4 regions of the Streptomyces sp. NBC_01428 genome follow, and region 1 is predicted to be linked to each of the others. Evidence: riboswitches for the same ligand, from Rfam matches in the RefSeq annotation. Region 1 holds a riboswitch; each other region holds the start of a gene.
What was found. Region 1 has a riboswitch for S-adenosylmethionine ahead of OG406_RS02965 (putative leader peptide). Riboswitches for the same ligand answer to the same signal wherever they lie in the genome.
Positions count from the first base shown of each region.

Region 1 (5,166 bases):
ACCCCCAGCGGGGGCAGCGACAGCAGGAGCTGCCGCAGCCAGCGTCGAGTGGTGTACGTCGCGAGCAGGGCGACACCGCCCCCGAGCAGCACGGCCAGCAGCAGGGCCGCGCCCGTCAGTTGCAGGGTCTGCGGGAGGGCGTCGCCGAGCGACGAGGTGACCGGGCGGCCCGTGGACACGGAGTCCCCGAAGTCCCCGCGCACCGCGCGGCCGAGCGCCTCGGCGTACTGGACCGGCACGGGCCTGTCGAAGCCGTACTGGTGTCGCAGGGCGGCGAGTTGAGCCGGGTCGACCTGCCCCGAGTCGGCTCCGGCGCCGGCCATCGCCGAGACCGGATCACCGGGCAGGTAGTCCAGCACCAGGAACGACACCGTGTAGGCCGCCCACAGCACCCCGACCGCCTGCGCGATACGTTTGATCACATAGCGACGCATGCCGGCCGCTAGCCGATCCACGTGTCGTGCAGCTGGACGCGGCTGGAGGCGTCGAAGTCGAGGTTGTGCACCTTCTTCGCCACACCCAACTGGGTCTCCAGCTCCACCACCGGAATGATGTACGCCTTCCGGATGAGCAACTCCTGCGCGGTCTTCACCAGTTCGCCGCGCCGGTCAGGATCGGCGGTCGCCGCCTGCCGGTTCAGCGCGGTGTCCAGCGGACTCGCGGGCAGGTGGTAGAAGTTGGCCAGCTCGGTGGAGTAGGAGCTGCGCAGGATGTCCGGGTCGGCCCGCGTGACGTTGCCCCACACCGCGTCGAAGTCGCCCGACTGGAGCGTCGGGGCGAACTGGGTGATCTGGAGCTGCTTGAGCACGACGTCCACGCCCACCGCCTTCAGCTGCTGCTGGATCAGCTCCAGCGCCGGCTGGTTGGTGGCCGCGTTGGCGAACCACTTGACGGTCAGACGCAGCTTGGTGCCGCCCTTCGACCGGACGCCGTCACTCCCGGTCTTCCATCCGGCGGCGTCCAGCAGCGACTTGGCCTTCGCCGCGTCGAAGGACAGGTCCGGTCCGAGGTCCGCGTAGTTCGGTGTCGTGTGCGCCAGCACGCTGGTGGCCGGCTCGGTTCCCGTCGGGAAGACGGCGTCCACGATCTGCTGCCGGTCGACGGCGAGTTGCAGGGCCTGCCGCACCTTCGCGTCCTTGAGCAGGGGGCGGGAGTTGTTCAGGCCGAGGTTGAACACGACGCCGGGGTTGGCCCGGCGTTGCAGGTTCACCGCACCGCCCTTGAGCGCCGTCTCGTCGGCCTTGCCCACGCTGCCGATCGCGTCGACCTGACCCGACTGCAGGCTCCCGCTCCGCACGCCCGCCTCGGGCACGACCTTGAACACGAGTCTGTCCAGGTACGCCTCGCCCTTCTTGGCCCACAGCGATGAACCCCAGGCGTACTTGGCGCGCTTGCTCAACGTGACCGAGCGGTTCTGTACGTAGTCCGACAGCGTGAAGGGCCCCGAGCCGGCCACTCCCTTGCTGCACTTCTCCTGCGGGCTCAGCTTCACGCTCGCCGACGACTCGATGCCCAGCGAGTGGGTCGAAGTGGCCTGGAGGAACTGTGCGTTGGGCTTCTTGAACGTCACCCGGACGGTGCTCGGATCGACCACCTCGGTGTTCCGCACCCCGCTCAGGTAGCCCTGGGCGAGGGTGGCCAGGGCGCCGAGCTTCGGTACGGCGTCGAAGTTGTCCTTGACCACCTGGGCGGTCAGCCGGGAGCCGTCGCTGAACGTCACGCCCGACCGCAGGTGGAAGGTGAACGTCGTCGTGTCGGAACTGATGTCCCAGCTCTTCGCCAGCCAGGGCACGATCTTGCCGGTCCTGGGGTCCTGGTCGGTCAGCGAGTCGACGACCTGGCGCACCGAGTAGATGCTGTCGTTGCTGCCCACCTGCTGCGGGTCCACGCACCCGGCGTCGGACCCCACCGCGAAGGTCAGCGTGCCACCGGACCTGGCCCGGCCGTCGGTGCCGCTCGAACCGGTGCCGTCACTCGACGAGCAGCCGCTCAGCAGGATGCCGCTCGTCACGACAGCGGCGGCTGCCGTCCATCGGGCGGATCGGGTGTCCGGGTGGGATGTCACGGAAGGGGTTCTCCTACTCCAGAGTCGCTGCGCCGGTCCGGTGCGGACAGGGCGAAGCGGGACGGCGCAGCCGTGGACGGGCGGCACCGATCGGACGACAAAGTCGGTTCGGTGGCTCGGGTCCGGGCCCGGACGAAGCGTCGGGGCCCGGCCGGGCGGGGAAGGGGTGCGTCGACGGCGCGTGCGCGGTGCGTACGCCGACCTCACAACGCCGGGGGGAACAGGGGCTGTTGCTCGCAGCCTCAGGAAGGAGCCGACTACGTGCGTCGGCCGGCCGAGCGTGTCGTCAGCCGCGACACAGGCAGCTGGCGGAGCGCTCCAGGTCGATGTGGCGGCGGCGCGAGAACCCGGAGAACATCGCCGCGGCCGCGATCGAGGCGCTCAGGTCGCTGCTGTCGTTCCGCACGCCGGGCCTCCCTGTCTCGGCCCCCTGCCGGGGCGGGTTCGCGCTTGCGGGGTCGGGCGACCACGCCGGGCTTTCACCTGGAGCACCCCACCGCGGAGGAGGGTTGCCGGTCAGCGAGCCAGGGCTTGACGCTGACACTCAATGCCGGTCGCGATCGTACGAATCGATTCTCCGATCCGTCAATGACGAGATCGCGGCGAAGGGCGTCGGCCCAGCAGCCGCAGCACGTCGGGCCGAGGGATTTCATGCGGCCGCAACAACTGGCCCTGATCGTGCGGGCCTTGGCGCGGTCCCCAAGGGGCCGGACACCGGCCGTCGTGACCGATCGCGAAGGCGGCACCCACCGCGCCGCCGCCGTCCGACGTGCCGCTCAGGATCGGTCGGTCGTGCGGCCGGTCCGAGCGGCCAGACGGGTGCGCAGCCGGGTGAGACGGTCGATCTCGGCGTCCAGCGCGGCCAGTCGGCGGTGGACGACGCTGGTTCCGGGACTGTCCGTACCGCCGGAACACCGTCTGCGCGGGTCGTCGACGAGCAGGGGGATGCGGTCGGCGAGGCCGCACAGGTCCTCCACCGTCAGGCCGAGGGCGAGCAGGTCCCGGATCACCCTCACCCGGGCGACGTCGCCGGGACCGTACTCACGCTGCCCGGCCGCCGTGCGCCGCGCTGGTGGCAGCAACCCGCGCTCCTCGTAGAACCTCAGCGCACGTGCTGTCGTGCCGGCCGCTGCCGCCGCATCCCCGATCCGCATCCGCTCCCCGCTTTCACCCGGTGCCGCGTCGACGACCCTCGAGGACGCGGGAGTCCACGGTCCCGCGGAGCCGACCGCTACGTGACGTCCACGACGACGGTTCCGATGTGCCGCCCCTCGAACAGTTCCTGCAACGCCCGGGGCGCGCGATCAATGCCCGCGATCCGGACGTGGGGGAAGACGATCTCACCGGAGCGCAGCCAGTCCCCGAAGCGCGTGTTCCACTCCTCGGCCGCTTCACCGAGATCTGAGCTGCTGAGTCCCCGCAGCGTGATCCCCAGTGTGATGACACGGAACGTGTCGACCTCCGCGGGCGCGGTGGTGCCGTCGCGGTCGGCCGACAGCTGCCCGGAGAGCGCGCCCACCAACGCGAACCGCGCGCCCCGCCGTGCCGCGCCGACGGCCGCGGTCAACTGTTCGCCGCCGACGGTGTCGAGGAGTACGTCGATGCCGTCGGGCGCCGCGGCGGCGAGCTGTTCGGCGAGCGGTGCCGTGCCCGGGACCACGACCGCGTCGTAGCCGAGTTCGGCCGTGAGCCGTTCGGCCTTGCGCGCCGAGCGGGTCGTGCCCACGACGCGTTCGGCGCCCAGGAGGCGGGCCACTTGGCCCGCGAGACTCCCGACGGCTCCCGCGGCTCCGGTGACGAGGACGGTGTCGCCGGGACGCACGCCGGCGAGCCGGGTGAGCGCCGCGTACGCGGCGGCCCCGGACGACAGGAACGCGACGGGGTCGTCCAGCACGTCACTCAGCGGCACGCAGTCGTCGTCGCTCAGCAGGGCGTGCTCCCGCCAGCCCTGCAGGTGAGAGACCAGGTCGCCGGGGCGCAGCGCGCTGCCGGCGCCCGCGGTGACGACCTCCCCGACGGCGGGTCCGAACAGGGCGTCGCCAACGTGGACGGGCGGCAACGGGACCCCCTCGACCTCGCCCCCGATGAGCGTCCGCAACCCTGGAAAGACGAGGAAGTGCCGGTTGCGGACGACGACGTGGCCCGCCCGCGGTGTGGGCAGCGCTGTCTCGACGACGGCGAAGTGTTCCGGCGCCGGCAACCCCACGGGCGCGCCGACTAGGTGGATCTCGCGGGTGGTGGGCGGTGCTTGAACGGCCATGGGGCGACTCCGGGTCCGGACGAGGGCGAGAGGCGAGCCGGTGCGTACGTCGGGTGGACCATCGCCCCACCGGCCGAGGCACGCTAAACCCTGACGTGCGGGTCAAGGGCAAGCCCGATGGCCCGGCCCCATGGGCCGCGGTGCGCGCGTTACGGGGCGTGGCAGCCGGGTACCCGCGCGCACGGACGGCGCCATGGACCGGTCGCTCGGAAACCGGCCGTCGGCCGGGCGGAACGCGGAGTCGTGCGTCCGTTCCCGTGGCAGGACGTCCGTCCGCGGTGTTGCGTGGAGAGCGGGTACGGCGGCTTTCGCGCCGCCCGAACGTCGACGGAAGGATGGCGCGATGGCCGGCTCCGGCACCCACACCGTGCGGGTCGGTCGCCGCACGCTCGACCTGCACCGGCCGGACAAGGTGCTCTTCCCGGCGAGCGGGAGCGGCAAGGAGTACACGAAGCGGGACCTCGTCGCGTACTACCGCGCCGTCGCCCCCTTCATGCTGCCCCATCTGAGGGGCCGCCCCCTGATGCTGGAGCGGTACCCGGACGGGATCGACGGTCCCCGCTTCATGCAGAAGAACACGCCGGACCACTACCCGGACTGGATCGAGCGGGTCGAGGTGCGCAAGGAGGGCGGCACGGTCCTCCACCCCGTCTGCGGGGACACCGCGACCCTCGTCTACCTCGCCGACCAGGCCTGCCTCACCCTGCACCGCTGGCTGTCGAAGGCGGGCGACGTCGAACGTCCCGACAGGCTCGTCATCGACCTCGACCCGGCGACGGAGGGCGACTTCGCCGCCGTGCGCGAAGCGGCCCGGGCGGTGCGCGAACTTCTCGACGCGCTG
Region 1 covers NZ_CP109499.1:691,646-696,811, reverse strand. Annotated here, with positions in the region: gene OG406_RS02975 (ABC transporter permease) at 1-434, opposite strand, end outside; gene OG406_RS02970 (ABC transporter substrate-binding protein) at 443-2,065, opposite strand; gene OG406_RS02965 (putative leader peptide) at 2,352-2,471, opposite strand; SAM riboswitch class IV at 2,507-2,617, opposite strand; gene OG406_RS02960 (MerR family transcriptional regulator) at 2,842-3,219, opposite strand; gene OG406_RS02955 (MDR family NADP-dependent oxidoreductase) at 3,297-4,325, opposite strand; gene ligD (non-homologous end-joining DNA ligase) at 4,669-5,166, shown strand, end outside.

Region 2 (5,166 bases), 4.4 Mb from region 1:
GGGGATAATTCGCGGAGATCCAGGGCAAGTCGGGCCCCGTAAATGCCATAAACGGCTCAAAAAGGCCGGGCACTTTGGCTACTTCTTGTCGGCTGCCGGGAAAGAACTCATATGCGTCCGGCATGAAACCAACATCCAGAACGGGGCGACTTCCCCAACCCTACCCCGGTCAACCCTATGGAATTACCCCCTCCACTTCTCTCACGGAGGGGGCAATTCGATGAACTCTTCGTGTTCGGTATTACCGAGGGTAACGATCAGCCTCCGGCGACGGCCGGAATGATCGACACGCCCCCACCGTCCGGGATCGCCGTCTCCAGGCCCTGCTCGAAGCGCACGTCGTCGTCGTTCACGTACACGTTGACGAAGCGGCGCAGCTTGCCCTGGTCGTCCAGGACGCGCGCGCTGATACCCGTGTGGTTCTTCTCCAGGTCGGCGATGACCTCGGCGAGGGTCGCACCCTCGGCCGTCACCTCGGCGGCGCCCCCCGTGTAGGTGCGCAGGATGGTGGGGATGCGGACGTTGACGCTCATGATGCGAGGCCAGCCTCTCGGAAGGAGTCGAGGTTCGGGCGGATGGTCGCGGTCAGCCCGGTGTCCGAGGCCACCGCGTCCAGAGTCTTCAGGCCGTCGCCGGTGTTGAGGACGACGGTGGTCAGGGACGGGTCGAGCAGACCGCTCTCGATCAGCTTGCGGGTGACGCCGACGGTCACCCCGCCCGCGGTCTCCGCGAAGATGCCCTCGGTGCGCGCGAGCAGCTTGATCGCGTCGACGATCTGCGCGTCGTTCACGTCCTCCACGGCACCGCCGGTGCGCCGCGCGATGTCGAGCACGTAGGGCCCGTCGGCGGGGTTGCCGATGGCGAGCGACTTGGCGATGGTGTCCGGCTTCTGCGGACGGACCACGTCGTGGCCGGCCTTGTAGGCGACGGAGACCGGCGAGCAGCCCTCGGCCTGGGCGCCGAAGATCTTGTAGGGCCTGTCCTCGACGAGTCCGAGCTTGATCAGCTCCTGGAGGCCCTTGTCGATCTTCGTGAGCTGGGAGCCGGAGGCGATCGGCACGACGAGCTGGTCCGGCAGCTTCCAGCCGAGCTGCTCGCAGATCTCGTACGCCAGCGTCTTGGAGCCCTCGGCGTAGTACGGGCGGAGGTTGACGTTGACGAAGCCCCAGCCCTCGCCGGCCGGGTCGCCGATCAGCTCGGAGCAGAAGCGGTTCACGTCGTCGTAGTTGCCCTGGATGCCGACCAGCTCGCCGCCGTAGACCGCGGCCATGACGACCTTGCCCTGCTCCAGGTCGTGCGGGATGAACACGCAGGAGCGGAAGCCGGCGCGGGCCGCCGCCGCGCCGACGGCGCCGGCGAGGTTGCCCGTGGAGGAGCAGGAGAGGGTGGTGAAGCCGAAGACGCGGGCCGCTTCGATGGCCTGGGCGACGACGCGGTCCTTGAAGGAGTGCGTCGGGTTGCCGGAGTCGTCCTTGACGAACAGCTTGCCGGTCTCGACGCCGAGCTCGCGGGCCAGGTTGTCGGCCTGCACGAGCTTGGTCCAGCCCGGGTTGATGTTCGGCTTGTCCGCCACGTCCGCGGGGACGGGCAGCAGCGGCGCGTAGCGCCAGATGTTCGCGGGTCCCGCTTCGATGCGCTTGCGGAGTTCTTCGGTTTCGTAGGCCGAGAAGTCGTACGCGATCTCCAGCGGGCCGAAACACTCCTCGCAGGCGAAGACCGGACCGAGGGGGACGCGGTGTCCGCACTCGCGGCAGGAAAGCGCCGCGGCCGGGCCGAGATCGACCGCTTCTGCGGAGTTCGTGGTGCTTGCAACTGTCTGCGCAGCCATGGAGGCGAGGCCCTTTCTCCTCATCTTCCTCACGACGCACTTCGCCGTGAGACGGATTTGGCACCTTCCCTAGCCGGGAGCCTCGCGACGCGATCGTCTGGCGATCGGTACGAGACCGGCTGGAGGGTTGCCGGGGCTTCAACGGGCCGTATCCCTCTGCCCCTCTGGATGAGCGGTATTCGATTGTTGAACTGTTGAGCATATTGCGTGCCGATGATCCAGGACATGCGATGGTCATCAGCGTTGTTCAAGACTGTAACCGAAGGCCAGGACAGTTGAAGCAGTCGTCCGAACCGCGAGACGACGGCAAGCGATCAGCCGCTGGCCGCAGCGGGCACGCTGATGAGAGCGTGTGATCAGACAGTGAGGAGCCGCAGACCGTGCTGAATGAAGTCGACCGCTGGCTGAGCACACGCTCCTGGTCCCTGACCGACCGCCCGCTCCACAAGATCATGGCCGCGAAACGCACCTCCGGGTCGACGGTCAGCGTGGTGCTGCCCGCGCTCAACGAGGAGGAGACCGTCGGCGAGATCGTCTCGATCATCCGCCACGACCTGATGCAGCAGGTGCCCCTCGTCGACGAGATCGTCGTCGTCGACTCGGGCTCCACGGACCGCACGTCCGCGGTCGCCGCCGCCGCGGGCGCCAGAGTGGTGCACCGCGACGACATCCTGCCCAGCCTGCCGGCCGTGCCCGGCAAGGGCGAGGTGCTGTGGCGGTCGCTGCTCGTGACGAGCGGCGACATCGTCTGTTTCATCGACGCGGACCTCAAGGAGTTCTCGTCCGACTTCGTCCTCGGGATCGTGGGCCCCCTGCTCACGGACCCGGGCGTCGATCTCGTCAAGGCGATGTACGACCGTCCGCTGGGCGGCGCCGCCGGGCAGGGCGGCCGGGTCACCGAGCTGATGGCCCGCCCCCTGCTGAACATGCACTGGCCGCAGCTCGCGGGCTTCGTGCAGCCGCTCGGCGGGGAGTACGCGGCCCGGCGCTCGCTGCTCGAACAGCTGCCGTTCCCGGTCGGGTACGGCGTGGAGCTGGGCATGCTCGTCGACGCGCTGCACCTGGTGGGCCTGGACGCCCTCGCCCAGGTCGACGTGGGGGTGCGCAAGCACCGCCACCAGGACGGCCAGGCCCTGGGCCGCATGGCCGCCGCGATCTACCGCACCGCCCAGTTGCGGCTGGCCCGCGGCCACCTGATCCGCCCCGCGATCACCCAGTTCGAGCGCACCCGGGACGGTTTCGAGCCGCGCACGTACTCGGTGGACACGGAGGAAAGGCCCCCCATGTCCGAAATCGCCGAGTACCAGCAGCGCAAAGCCGCGTGAGCGTTCCCGTCGGCCGGGGATCGCATACGGCCGACGGGAACGTTTGAGCGTTTCCGGACGGGGCTAGGTTTCGAGGCATGGCTTCCACGCACGGTGCCCACGGCATCCTCGTCGCGTCCAACCGCGGCCCGATCACCTACCAGACCCAGGACGACGGCTCGCTGCAGGCCAAGCGGGGCGGCGGCGGGCTCGTCTCCGGGCTGTCGGCGATCGGGCCGGACGCGGACGCCCTGTGGGTGTGCGCGGCCCTCGGCGACGGCGACCGGGAGGCCGTGCGCCGGGGGGTCGGGGAGGACGGCGTGCGGATGCTGGACATCGACGCCGAGGTGCACGCCGACGCGTACAACGGCATCGCCAACTCCGTGCTGTGGTTCGTCCACCACATGCTGTACCAGACCCCGCTGGAGCCGGTCTTCGACGCGGAGTTCCGGCGCCAGTGGGACGCGTACCGCGCCTACAACCAGGCCTTCGCCGAGGCGCTGGCCGAGGAGGCCGCCGAGGGCGCCTCGGTGCTGGTCCAGGACTACCACCTGTGCCTGGTGCCGGGGCTGCTCCGCGCGCTCCGGCCCGACCTGCGCATCGGCCACTTCTCCCACACGCCGTGGGCGCCCGTGGACTACTTCCGGATGCTGCCCGACGACATCCGCGCGGAGCTGCTGGACGGCATGCTCGGCGCGGACCGGCTGGCGTTCCTGACCTGGCGCTGGGCGACGGCCTTCCTGGACTGCGCGGCGGAGATCGACCCGGAGCGCTACCGCGTGCCGCCCGCCTCGGAGGCGTCGCGGTCGGTCGAGCACCTCGACGGCGCCGCGCCCGCCCGGACCCTCGTCGGCGTGCACGGGCTCGGCGCGGACGCCGAGTTCCTGCGCGCCCGCTCGCACGAGGCCGACGTCGAGGAGCGGATCGTCGCGCTGCGCGAGGAGATCGGCGAGGGGCGCCGGACGATCGTGCGCGTCGACCGGACCGAGCTGTCGAAGAACATCGTGCGCGGCATGCTGGCCTACCGGCAGCTCCTCGACGACCACCCGGAGTGGCGCGAGCGCGTCGTCCACGTGGCGTTCGCCTACCCCTCGCGGCAGGACCTCGCGATCTACCGGGACTACACGGCCGAGGTGCAGCGCGTCGCCGACGAGATCAACTCCAGCTACGGGACGCCCGGTTGGACCCCGGTCGTGCTGCACGTCAAGGACGACTTCGCCCGCTCGCTCGCCGCGTACCGGCTGGCGGACGTGGCCCTGGTGAACCCCATCAGGGACGGCATGAACCTCGTCGCCAAGGAGGTCCCGGTCGTCTCGGACGAGGGCTGCGTCCTGGTCCTGTCGCGGGAGGCGGGGGCGTACGAGGAGCTGGGCGAGGACGCCGTCTCGGTGAACCCGTACGACATCATCGGCACCGCGCGGGCCCTGCACGAGGCGCTGACCATGCAGCCGGGCGAACGCGCCGAGCGGACCAAGCGGCTGACCGCCGCGGCCACCGCGCTGCCGCCGGCCCAGTGGTTCCTGGACCAGCTGCACGCGCTGGAGGCCTGACCCGGCGACCGGCCGTCCACCGGCCACCGTCCAACAAGGCCGTTGCCGCAGCCGGGTTGTCGTGACCCGGCGGGCAACGGCCTTCGTTCTCAGGCCAGTCGCGCGGCGAGCGCGGCGAGCAGCCGGACGACTCCGGCCGGCCCGTCGACCACCAGGTCGGCGCGCTCGGCGAGTTCACCGACCTCGGGGGTGCCGCTGCACACCAGGAGCCCGGGGACGCCGTCGGAGCGGAGCTTGTCCACGGCGGCGAACGCGGGCAGGTCGCCCAGGTCGTCACCGGCGTACAGGACGGCCTCGGCGCCGGTCTCGCGGATGTAGTCGAGGAGGGCGACCCCCTTGTCCATGCCGGGCGGGCGCAGCTCCAGGACCATCCGGCCGGGTTCGACGATCAGTCCGTGCCGGGTGGCGAGGTCGGCGAGCGGTTCACGGAGCGCTTCGAAGGCGGCCTGCGGGTCCTCGGCGCGGCGCGTGTGCACGGCGAGCG
Region 2 covers NZ_CP109499.1:5,113,211-5,118,376, reverse strand. Annotated here, with positions in the region: gene OG406_RS22275 (MoaD/ThiS family protein) at 258-533, opposite strand; gene thrC (threonine synthase) at 530-1,828, opposite strand; SAM riboswitch class I at 1,846-2,003, opposite strand; gene OG406_RS22265 (glucosyl-3-phosphoglycerate synthase) at 2,209-3,153, shown strand; gene OG406_RS22260 (alpha,alpha-trehalose-phosphate synthase (UDP-forming)) at 3,231-4,682, shown strand; gene otsB (trehalose-phosphatase) at 4,772-5,166, opposite strand, start outside.
Region 2: linked by a shared signal. The riboswitch ahead of thrC (threonine synthase) and the one ahead of OG406_RS02965 (putative leader peptide) in region 1 are both predicted to bind S-adenosylmethionine.

Region 3 (5,166 bases), 7.7 Mb from region 1:
TGTCACCCCCGCACGCGGCGAGCCCGGCGGCGAGGGAGGCGACGGCCGCGGTGGCGGTGACGCCGCGAAGAACTCTGCTGTTCGAGGGGAGGGTGCGCATGACTGTCCTTGTCGGGTGGGTGCGGTGAGGGTGTGGGGGCGCGGTCCCGGCGGGTCCGCGGCATGAGGTGGGCGTGTCGTTCGGACCGGCGGGCCCTGCGGGGGCTCGCGCCGACAGGTGGTCGCCCGGTGACCGGCGTCGGGGCACGGGCGGGGTCGCGTGGGCCTGTCAGAGGACCTTGCTCAGGAAGTCCCTGGTGCGTTCCTGCCGAGGGCGGTCCAGCACCTGTGCGGGCGGCCCCTGTTCGACGATGCGTCCGCCGTCCATGAAGACGACGCGGTCGGCGATCTCGCGGGCGAAGCCGATCTCGTGGGTGACGATGACGAGGGTGGTGCCGCTCCTGGCCAGATCCTTGATGACGGCGAGCACCTCGCCGACCAGTTCGGGGTCGAGCGCGGACGTCGGCTCGTCGAAGAGGATGACCCCGGGCCGCAGGGCGAGCGCCCGGGCGATGGCCACCCGCTGCTGCTGCCCGCCCGACAACTGCCTCGGGTACGCGCCGGACTTGTCCGCCAGTCCCACGCGGGCGAGCAGCTCGCGGGCCAGCTGCTGGGCCTCGGGCTTGGACAGCTTGCCGGTCGCCACCGGTGCGGCGGCCACGTTGTCCAGCACGGTCAGGTGCGGGAAGAGGTTGAAGTTCTGGAAGACGAACCCGATACGGCTGCGCTGGCCGAGAATGACGCGCTCGCTCAGTTCCTTGAGACGCTCGCCGTGCCGGCGGACCCCGATGAGCTCGCCGTTCAGGCTGACATGACCGGCTTCCGGCTTCTCCAGGTGGTTGATGACCCGCAGGAGCGTCGACTTGCCCGACCCCGAGGGTCCGAGGATGACCGTGACCTCGCCGGGCCGAACGGTCAACTCCACTCCGTCCAGGACCTGGTGGGCGCCGTACCACTTGTGCACGTCGTGCACCTCGACCGCGGCGGGCCGGATCTCCAACGCTCCGATCGCCTCTGCGGTCGAGGCCGCTTCCGCCGCCGCGTCCTGAGCGGCCGTCGTCGTCCTCACCGTCGTCGTACGCGCTTCGCCGCTCATGTCGCCGTCTCCCTGCGGAGTCGGGCCCGCGTGTCACGCAGGCCGTTCCGTACCTTCTGCAGCGGGGTCGGCGGCAGGGTGCGCAGCGCGCCCCTCGAGTAGTGCCGCTCGACGTAGAACTGGATGACGGACACGACGCTGGTCAGGATCAGGTACCAGGCGGTGGCGACCAGGAGCAGCGGCACGATGTCGCCGGGATAGGTGCTGCCCATGCTCTGCACGGAACCGAAGAGGTCCAGCAGGGAGACGTAGAAGACCAGGGAGGTGCCCTTGATCAGGCCGATCAGCTGGTTGACGTAGTTGGGGGTGATGGAGCGCAGTGCCTGCGGGAAGACGATCCTCGCGAACTGGTACCGCTTCGGCAGGCCCAGCGCGGAGGCCGCCTCGTGCTGGCCCTGGTCGACCGAGAGGAGGCCGCCGCGTACCACTTCGGAGGCGTACGCCGCTTCGTTGAGGCTGAGGCCGATGACGGCGACGGCCATGTCGGTGGCGAGCCGGGACTCGTCGAAGGAGAAGAAGGCCGGCCCGAACGGCACTCCGACACTCAGCGTCTTGTACAGGGCGCTGAAGTTGTACAGGAACAGCAGGACGACGATGAGCGGCACCGAGCGGAAGAGCCAGGTGTAGACCCAGCTCACGGCGCGGAGCACCGGACTCGGCGAGAGCCGGGCGAGCGCCAGCAGGATGCCGCCCAGCAGGCCCAACACCGCGCTGTACACGGCGACTTCGAGAGTGATGAGCAGACCGTCGAGGATCGTCGGGCGCAGGAACCAGTACTGGAAGCGGTCCCACTGGTAGAAGGGGTTGGTCACCAGGCCGTGGGCGGCCTGGGCCACCAGGACGAGCACGACGGCCGTGATGATCCAGCGGCCGGGACGCCGGAGCGGTAGGACGCGCTGAGCCGTCAGGGGCTTCGGCGCGGCGGGGACGTCGGAACGGGGGATCACCTCGGCGGGCGGCGCTGATCCGGAGGACACAGCTATGCTCGGAGATTCACTCATGGAGAGCTCCAGCGGATTCGGACACCCCGGACCACGGCGAGCGGCAGCGTGATGTGGAGCCGTGAGGGCTCAGCACATGACGGGACACGGGCGCACGGGGAACGGGGGCTGGACGGAGAGGGGGACACCGCGACAGCGGTGGTCGTCAGAGACGCGGAAGAAGAACCGTCAGCCTTGGCGGAGGGTGCGACACATGCCCGTACACAGTGCGCTGTTGACGCGCAGCAGGTCGACGGAGCGGTCCGCGCACAGCACGTCGCGGCCGAGGCGCCGCCATGCGGCCGTCCCGTCAGCTGCGTACATCGCCGTCACCATCACTTCTCCGGCCCTGGGGCATCTCGTTGTGGGCCGCACGTTAGGCCCGGCCGGAAAAGAATGTCAATGCGGGTGCCCACCAGGTGAGACCGCGTCACCCGCCTTCTTGACGGCGCCGCGGGGCGCATCGAGACTGGCATGGACGGTCACGATTGTCAGCGCCCACGGCGCGGGTTCGCCCGCTCCTGTGGTCATCGGCCCCGGCTCGCTGACAGGCAACCCTTCCACCGCGACGGGGTGCCCCGGGTGACGACCGGGTCCCGCCGGTGCGGTGGGGCAAGCGTGGTCTCGCGTTCCGCGAGCCCCGGAGGTGGGACCGGTGAGAATGCCGAGGAACGACCTGACGAGGCGCCTGCACATCGATCTGTTGCGCGTCTCCAGCGCCTACTGATCCGCTGCCGGCCCGTTTCGGTCCTGGCCCGCGCGCTCGGCGCGGTCGCTTCGCCTTCAGCCGCTCATCGCCCATGCCCACAAGGCGGCGATGGCTTCCTCGTTCCCCCTAGGGAGAGTCATGCCCGAGACAGCTTCGCGCGGTTCCAGCACAGCCGGATCCCGTCCCTGCGGCCAGAGTACGACCACCCGCACCGGTGATGGAGACGACCCCTTCGCCCCGGCCGGCGGCCGGGGTCCGTCGCCTTCGGCCGCCCGCTCCCAGGCGTCCGCACCGCCCCTCCCCCGCGCCGCCCACAGCCGCATCGGAGTCGGTCTGGCCGGCGGTTTCTACCCGGCGCCGCACCGCTACGAGGTGTATCTGGCGGCGAGTTGTCCGCGCTCGCTGCGCATCTCCATCACCCTCGGCCTGCTGGGACTGACGAACTCGGTCGCCACGACGCTGCTCACCCACCCCGCCGGAACACCCGACGCCTTCGCCTCGCTGCGCCGCGCCTACGAGGCCACCGAGCACCACTACGACGGACCGTTCACGGCACCCGCGCTCTGCGACCGCTGGACCGGACGCATCGTCAGCAACGACACCTCCGACATCCTCCGCGATCTCACGGGCCTGCCGTCCGGACACGCGGCGGGCCACGCACCCACCCTGCTCCCGCCGTCCCTGAGCGCCGACATCGAGGCCCTTCGGGATCTTCTCGACCGGGACGTCACGCCGTCCGCGCGCCCCGCGGACCGCGCGGCGGCACTGGACCTCCTGGACTGCCAACTCACCCATGCCACCTATGTGTTGGGCGACAGCCTGACGGCCGCCGACGTGGATGCGTGGGTGGCTCTCTCCCAGCTCTCCCCGGCCGGGGCCCTGTGCGCACACCCGCGCCTGCGCGACTACGTCCACCGTCTCGGCGAGCTGCCCGCCTTCCGGACCGGGCACGACGGGGTGAGCGCCGCGGCCTGAGCCCCGGCCCCGCGGGGGAACGGGCCGACGTGCGCACGGCTCCCGCCGACGACCGCCGCGCACGGCATCCCGCGGGCCCGCGCACCTCGCCACGCGGGCCCGCGGTAACGGCAGCAGCCGCCCCACGCGTCAGCCGGCCGTCTCCTCGTCCGTCTCGCACTCCGCGGCCCGGGGCGCGGGCAGCGGCGCCCGGGGTGGGTCGACGGGGGCGCGGAGGGTGCGTACCTGCGGCGACAGCAGGGTGGCCGCCGTGGCCAGGACGATCAGGACGGCACACCCCGCCAGGGCCCTGTCCGTCCCCACGGCGGTGGCGACGGGCCCGGCCACGAGCAGTCCGAGCGGTGCGAGAGCCAGGGAGCCGAACCAGTCGTAGGAGCTGACGCGGGAGAGCACCTGCTCCGGGATCTCCCGCTGGATGGTGGTGGCCCACAGGACGCCGAAGACGTCCGACGTGACGCCGGTGCCGAACATGGCCCCGGCGATCAGCCAGACCGGCGCCGCCACGCTGAGCAGGGCGATCGGCACGGCGGCCGGAAAGGTGCACAGGACGGCCACCAGGAGGGGGCGGCGCACGCGGACCCGGGCGGCGAGTCCCGCGCCGGCGACGGTGCCGACGGCCTGCGCCGCCACGATGACCGACCAGCCCCTCGCTCCGCCGAAGTGCCGCTCGGCCGTCAGCGGGCCGAGGACACCGACGTTGGCGTTGAGTGCCGCGACGACCACCGCGTACTGCGCCACCACGGCCCACAGCCACTGCCGGGACGAGAACTCCCGCCAGCCCTCCCGCAGATCGGCCCATCCCGACGTCCGGCCGCGTGGCCTCACGGTCACCCGCAGCCGGGCGGTCAGCAGCGCGCTGACGACGAACGACGCGGCGTTGAGCGCGAGCGCCCACCCCGGGCCGACCAGCGCGACCGTCACCCCCGACAGGGCGAGGCCCAGCAGCAGGGAGCTGTTGGTGGCCACCCGCAGCAGTCCGTTGGCCCGTTGCAGCCGGTCCCGCGGGACGACGAGCGGCACCATGCCGTCCATCGCCGGCGCGAACAGCGCCGACGCGGTTCCGGCGGCCACCGCCAGCAGACACATGGCCGTCAGGGGCGCGTGTCCGGTGAGCACCATCGCCGCGAGTCCGGCGTAGGCCCCCGCGCCGACGGCGTCCGCGAGGACCATCAGCCGCGAGCGCGACATCCGGTCCGCGATCACTCCGCCCATGAGGATGAACGCCAGTTGGGGCACGGCCTGGCACGCGAGGACCAGCGACAGCCGCCCCGGGCTCGCTCCGGGCAGCGCCAGCACCGCGAACGCGAGCGCCACGCGCGCGAAGCCGTTGCCGAGCACGGAGACCACCCGTGCGGAGGCGAGCAGGA
Region 3 covers NZ_CP109499.1:8,408,673-8,413,838, reverse strand. Annotated here, with positions in the region: gene OG406_RS36780 (ABC transporter substrate-binding protein) at 1-100, opposite strand, end outside; gene OG406_RS36775 (amino acid ABC transporter ATP-binding protein) at 269-1,033, opposite strand; gene OG406_RS36770 (amino acid ABC transporter permease) at 1,132-2,136, opposite strand; gene OG406_RS36765 (hypothetical protein) at 2,305-2,439, opposite strand; SAM riboswitch class IV at 2,596-2,740, shown strand; gene OG406_RS36760 (putative leader peptide) at 2,777-2,842, shown strand; gene OG406_RS36755 (glutathione S-transferase C-terminal domain-containing protein) at 2,963-3,799, shown strand; gene OG406_RS36750 (MFS transporter) at 3,929-5,166, opposite strand, start outside.
Region 3: linked by a shared signal. The riboswitch ahead of OG406_RS36760 (putative leader peptide) and the one ahead of OG406_RS02965 (putative leader peptide) in region 1 are both predicted to bind S-adenosylmethionine.

Region 4 (5,166 bases), 5.9 Mb from region 1:
TTCGCGGACCCGGGGCTGCCGCCCCACGAGCACCGCATCCAGGACATCGACGAGCAGGCCGCCAAGCGGTCCGAGCGACTTGTGGCCCTGCTGTTCGTGCTGTCGATGCTGGCGACCGTCGCCTTCATCGTCGCGTACGTGGCGATCCCCAACGACAAGTCGATCTACGTCTTCCCGATCGGTCACATCAGCGCGCTGAACTTCACGCTGGGTCTGACGCTCGGGGTGGCACTGTTCGCGATCGGCGCAGGCGCGGTCCACTGGGCCCGCACCCTGATGTCCGACGTGGAGATCGCCGACGAGCGTCACGCGATCGAGGCGGAGCCCGAGGTCAAGGCCAAGGTCCTGGCCGACTTCAAGCAGGGTGCCAAGGAGTCCGCGCTCGGCCGTCGCAAGCTGATCCGCAACACGATGTTCGGCGCGCTGGCCCTGTTCCCGCTCTCCGGCGTCATGCTGCTGCGCGACCTCGGTCCGCTGCCCGGCACGAAGCTCCGCCACACCCTGTGGTCCAAGGGCAAGCTCCTCGTCAACATGAACACCAACGAGCCGCTCCGTCCCTCGGACGTGGCCGTCGGTTCTCTGACCTTCGTCAAGCCCGAGGGCCTGGAGGAGCACGACGAGGACTTCCAGAAGCAGATCGCCAAGGCGGCCCTGATGATCATCCGGCTCCAGCCGGACAACATCAAGGACAAGCAGGAACTCGAGTGGTCCTACCAGGGCATCGTGGCGTACTCGAAGATCTGCACCCACGTCGGCTGCCCGATCTCCCTGTACGAGCAGCAGACGCACCACGCGCTGTGCCCGTGCCACCAGTCCACCTTCGACCTCTCCGACGGTGCCCGAGTCATCTTCGGCCCGGCCGGTCACCCGCTGCCGCAGCTGCGCATCGGCGTGAACGATGAGGGTTACCTCGAAGCGCTCGGCGACTTCGAAGTGCCCGTCGGTCCTGCATTCTGGGAGCGCGGATGAGCACTACGACCACCTCCGACTCGCGCTCGCGCGAGAAGGCGCCCGCCGGTGAGCGGGTAGCCGACTGGGCCGACGGCCGCCTGGGGATCTACTCCCTGGCCAAGGCCAACATGCGCAAGATCTTCCCCGACCACTGGTCGTTCATGCTGGGTGAGATCTGCCTGTACAGCTTCATCATCATCATCCTCACGGGTGTGTACCTGACGCTGTTCTTCCACCCGTCGATGAACGAGGTGGAGTACCACGGCAGCTACGTCCCGCTGCAGGGACAGCTGATGTCCGAGGCGTTCAACTCGACCATGCACATCTCCTTCGATGTGCGCGGTGGCCTGCTGATCCGTCAGATCCACCACTGGGCCGCGCTGATCTTCCTCGCCGGCATGTTCGTGCACATGATGCGCGTGTTCTTCACGGGTGCGTTCCGCAAGCCCCGTGAGGTCAACTGGGTCTTCGGATTCCTGCTGTTCGTCCTCGGCATGTTCACCGGCTTCACCGGTTACTCGCTCCCGGACGACCTGCTCTCCGGTACCGGTGTCCGCTTCATGGAGGGCGCGGTCCTGTCCGTGCCGATCGTCGGCACGTACCTGTCGTTCTTCCTCTTCGGCGGCGAGTTCCCGGGCGGCGACTTCGTGGCCCGCTTCTACTCGGTGCACGTGCTGCTGCTGCCGGGCATCATGCTCGGCCTGGTCGTCGGCCACCTGATCCTGGTCTTCTACCACAAGCACACCCAGTTCGCGGGCCCCGGCAAGACGAACAAGAACGTCGTCGGCATGCCGCTGCTGCCGGTCTACATGGCCAAGGCCGGAGGCTTCTTCTTCCTGGTCTTCGGTGTCATCGCGGCCATCGCGGCGATCGCCTCGATCAACCCGATCTGGTCGCTGGGTCCCTACCGTCCGGACCAGGTGTCCACCGGCGCCCAGCCGGACTGGTACATGGGCTTCTCCGAGGGCCTGATCCGTGTCATGCCGGGCTGGGAGATCAACCTCTGGGGTCACACGCTCGTCCTGGGCGTGTTCATCCCGCTGGTCATCTTCCCGCTGGTCCTGGTCGCGATCGCGGTCTACCCGTTCATCGAGTCCTGGGTCACCGGCGACAAGCGCGAGCACCACATCCTGGACCGCCCGCGCAACGTCCCGACCCGGACCGCGTTCGGCGTCGCCTGGATCAGCTGGTACTTCGTGCTCCTCGTCGGCGGCGGCAACGACATCTGGGCCACGCACTTCCACCTGGCGATCAACTCGATCACCTGGTTCGTGCGCATCGCCTTCTTCGTCGTGCCGGTGCTCACGTTCCTCGCCACCAAGCGGATCTGCCTCGGCCTCCAGCGCCGGGACCGGGACAAGGTGCTGCACGGCCGCGAGTCGGGCATCATCAAGCGCCTGCCGCACGGTGAGTTCATCGAGGTGCACGAGCCGCTCAGCCAGGACGCGCTGCACACGCTCACCGCGCACGACCAGTACAAGCCGGCCGAGATCGGCCCGGCGGTCGACGAGAACGGTGTCGAGCGCAAGGTCAACAGCGCGCAGAAGCTGCGCGCCAAGATGAGCAAGGGCTTCTACGGGGAGGACAACCAGATCCCCAAGCCCACCGTCGAGGAGTACAAGGAGATCACGAGCGGCCACGGCCACCACTGATCCCCGCGACACCCCGGTTCGCCACGGCAGGAGCCCCGTCCACGGACGGGGCTCTTCGCCGTCTCCGGGGCTGGATAGGGTGGACTCACCCCCGTGCTGCGGGGCGAACCCACTCGCGTGACCCAGGAACCCAGGAGCGACCATGAGCGCTGTGAACCCCGCTGGAGGCGACACCGCGGCGGGCCGTTCCTGGCCCGAGGTACTGAACGGCCTTCTCGAAGGCCGCGACCAGAGCGCGGACGACACGGCCTGGGCGATGGACCGCATCATGCGCGGCGAGGCGACCGACGCGCAGATCGCCGGCTTCGTGGTGGCCCTGCGGGCCAAGGGCGAGACCGTCCAGGAGATCTCCGGCCTGGTCCGGGCGATGTACGAGCACGCCAACGTGATCGAGGTGCCCGGGCGGACCGTCGACATCGTCGGCACGGGCGGCGACGGCGCGAAGACCGTCAACATCTCCACCATGTCCTCGATCGTGGTGGCCGGCACCGGCGCCAAGGTCGTCAAGCACGGCAACCGGGCCGCGTCCTCCGCGTCCGGCTCCTCGGACGTCCTGGAGAAGCTCGGCGTCAATCTCCAGCTGACGGTGAAGCGGGTCGCGGAGGTGGCCGAGGAGGCCGGGATCACCTTCTGCTTCGCGGTCAAGTTCCACCCGGCGCTGCGCCATGTGGCGGCGGCGCGCGGACAGCTCGGCATCCGGACGACCTTCAACGTGCTCGGACCGCTGACGAATCCGGCCCGGGTCAAGGCCCAGGCGGTCGGGGTCGCCGACCCCCGGATGGCGCCCATCGTGGCGGGCGTCTTCGCCGAGCGCGGCAACTCCTCGCTCGTCTTCCGCGGCGACGACGGCCTCGACGAGCTGACCACCACCGCCGGCTCCCGGGTCTGGGTGGTCCGCGACGGCAAGGTCACGGAGGAGCACTTCCACCCCCGCGACGTCGGCCTCGACGTCGTTCCGGTGGAGGCGCTGCGCGGAGCCGACGCCGCGTACAACGCGGAGGTCGCCCGGCGGCTGCTGGACGGCGAGACCGGGCCGGTGCGCGACGCCGTGCTGCTGAACTCGGCGGCCGCCCTGGTGGCCCTGTCGCCGGCCGACGCGCCCCTCGCGGACCAGCTCCGGGCCGGTATGGCGAAGGCGGCGGAGGCGATCGACTCCGGGGCCGCGAAGCGCACCCTCGACCGGTGGGTGGCGGCCAGCAACGCCTGAGCGACGCCGGCGTGACGCAAGGCGCGGTCCACAATTCGGACCGCGCCTTGCGCGTCGAAGATCTTCTGGCAAGATGCTGTACCAGGTCATGAGCGACAGCCATCAGGCCCCGGCCGGCTGTCCGGCAACCCTCCGTCCGTGGCGGGGTGCCCCGGGTGAAGACCAGGCCGTAGGCAGCGAGGTCTACGGCAAGCGCGGACCCCTCCCACTCTTTCGAGTGGACGTAACCAGGGGTCCTGGTCGTTCGAGGGAGCCTTCTGTGAGCAAGCGAATGCGATAGGGCGCCGAGCCCCGCCTCCGCACACCCTTTTCTCCCCTTCCTGCGCCGAGCGCTGCCTCCGGGCGGCCGGCTCGCGCGGCGATCCCGCCTGCCTCACAGGAGCCCGCCATGTCTGTCACCACCACCGCCGCCGACACCTCCGTCTGTGCCCCGCTGCCCGTCCTCGGCCGCGACGTCACCGTGCCGCTCGTCACCGGCGGCGAGGTCAGCTACGCCGCTCTCGACTACGCCGCCAGCGCCCCCGCCCTCCAGCGGGTGTGGGACGACGTCGCCGCGTACGCCCCGTACTACGGCAGCGTCCACCGCGGTGCCGGGTACCTCTCGCAGCTGTCCACCGACCTCTTCGAGAACGCCCGCAGGACCGTCGCGGAGTTCCTCGACTGCCGGGCCGACGACCAGGTCGTCTTCACCCGCTCCACCACGGACTCGCTCAACCTGCTCGCCGCCGCGCTCCCGGCCGACTGCCAGGTCTTCGTCTTCGAGACCGAGCACCACGCCTCGCTGCTGCCCTGGCGCGACGCCCGGGTGACGTACCTGAACGCCCCGCGCACCCCCGGCGAGGCCGTCGCGACCCTGGAGCACGCCCTCGCGGCCCGTGACCCCCACGGACCGGCCCTCGTCTGCGTCACCGGCGCCTCGAACGTCACCGGGGAGCTGTGGCCGGTGCGGGAGCTCGCCGCAGCCGCGCACGCCCACGGCGCCCGGATCGTCCTCGACGCCGCCCAGCTCGCCCCGCACCACCCGGTGTCCGTCCAGGACCTCGACGTCGACTGGGTCGCCTTCTCCGGCCACAAGCTGTACGCGCCGTTCGGCTCCGGTGTCCTCGCGGGCCGCTCCGACTGGCTCCGCGAGGCCGACCCCTACCTCGCCGGTGGCGGCGCCAGCCGCAAGGTCACCCGGCGCGCGGACGGCGGCGTGGACGTCGAGTGGCACGACAGCGCGGCCCGCCACGAGGCCGGCTCGCCGAACGTGATCGGCGCCTACTCCATCGCGTCGGCCTGCAAGGCGCTCACCGAAGAGGGCTTCGACAACCTTCTCGCCCGGGAGCAGCACCTGATCGGCACCGTCCGTGCCGG
Region 4 covers NZ_CP109499.1:6,613,792-6,618,957, forward strand. Annotated here, with positions in the region: gene qcrA (cytochrome bc1 complex Rieske iron-sulfur subunit) at 1-969, shown strand, start outside; gene qcrB (cytochrome bc1 complex cytochrome b subunit) at 966-2,603, shown strand; gene trpD (anthranilate phosphoribosyltransferase) at 2,746-3,810, shown strand; SAM riboswitch class IV at 3,895-4,011, shown strand; gene OG406_RS28610 (aminotransferase class V-fold PLP-dependent enzyme) at 4,199-5,166, shown strand, end outside.
Region 4: linked by a shared signal. The riboswitch ahead of OG406_RS28610 (aminotransferase class V-fold PLP-dependent enzyme) and the one ahead of OG406_RS02965 (putative leader peptide) in region 1 are both predicted to bind S-adenosylmethionine.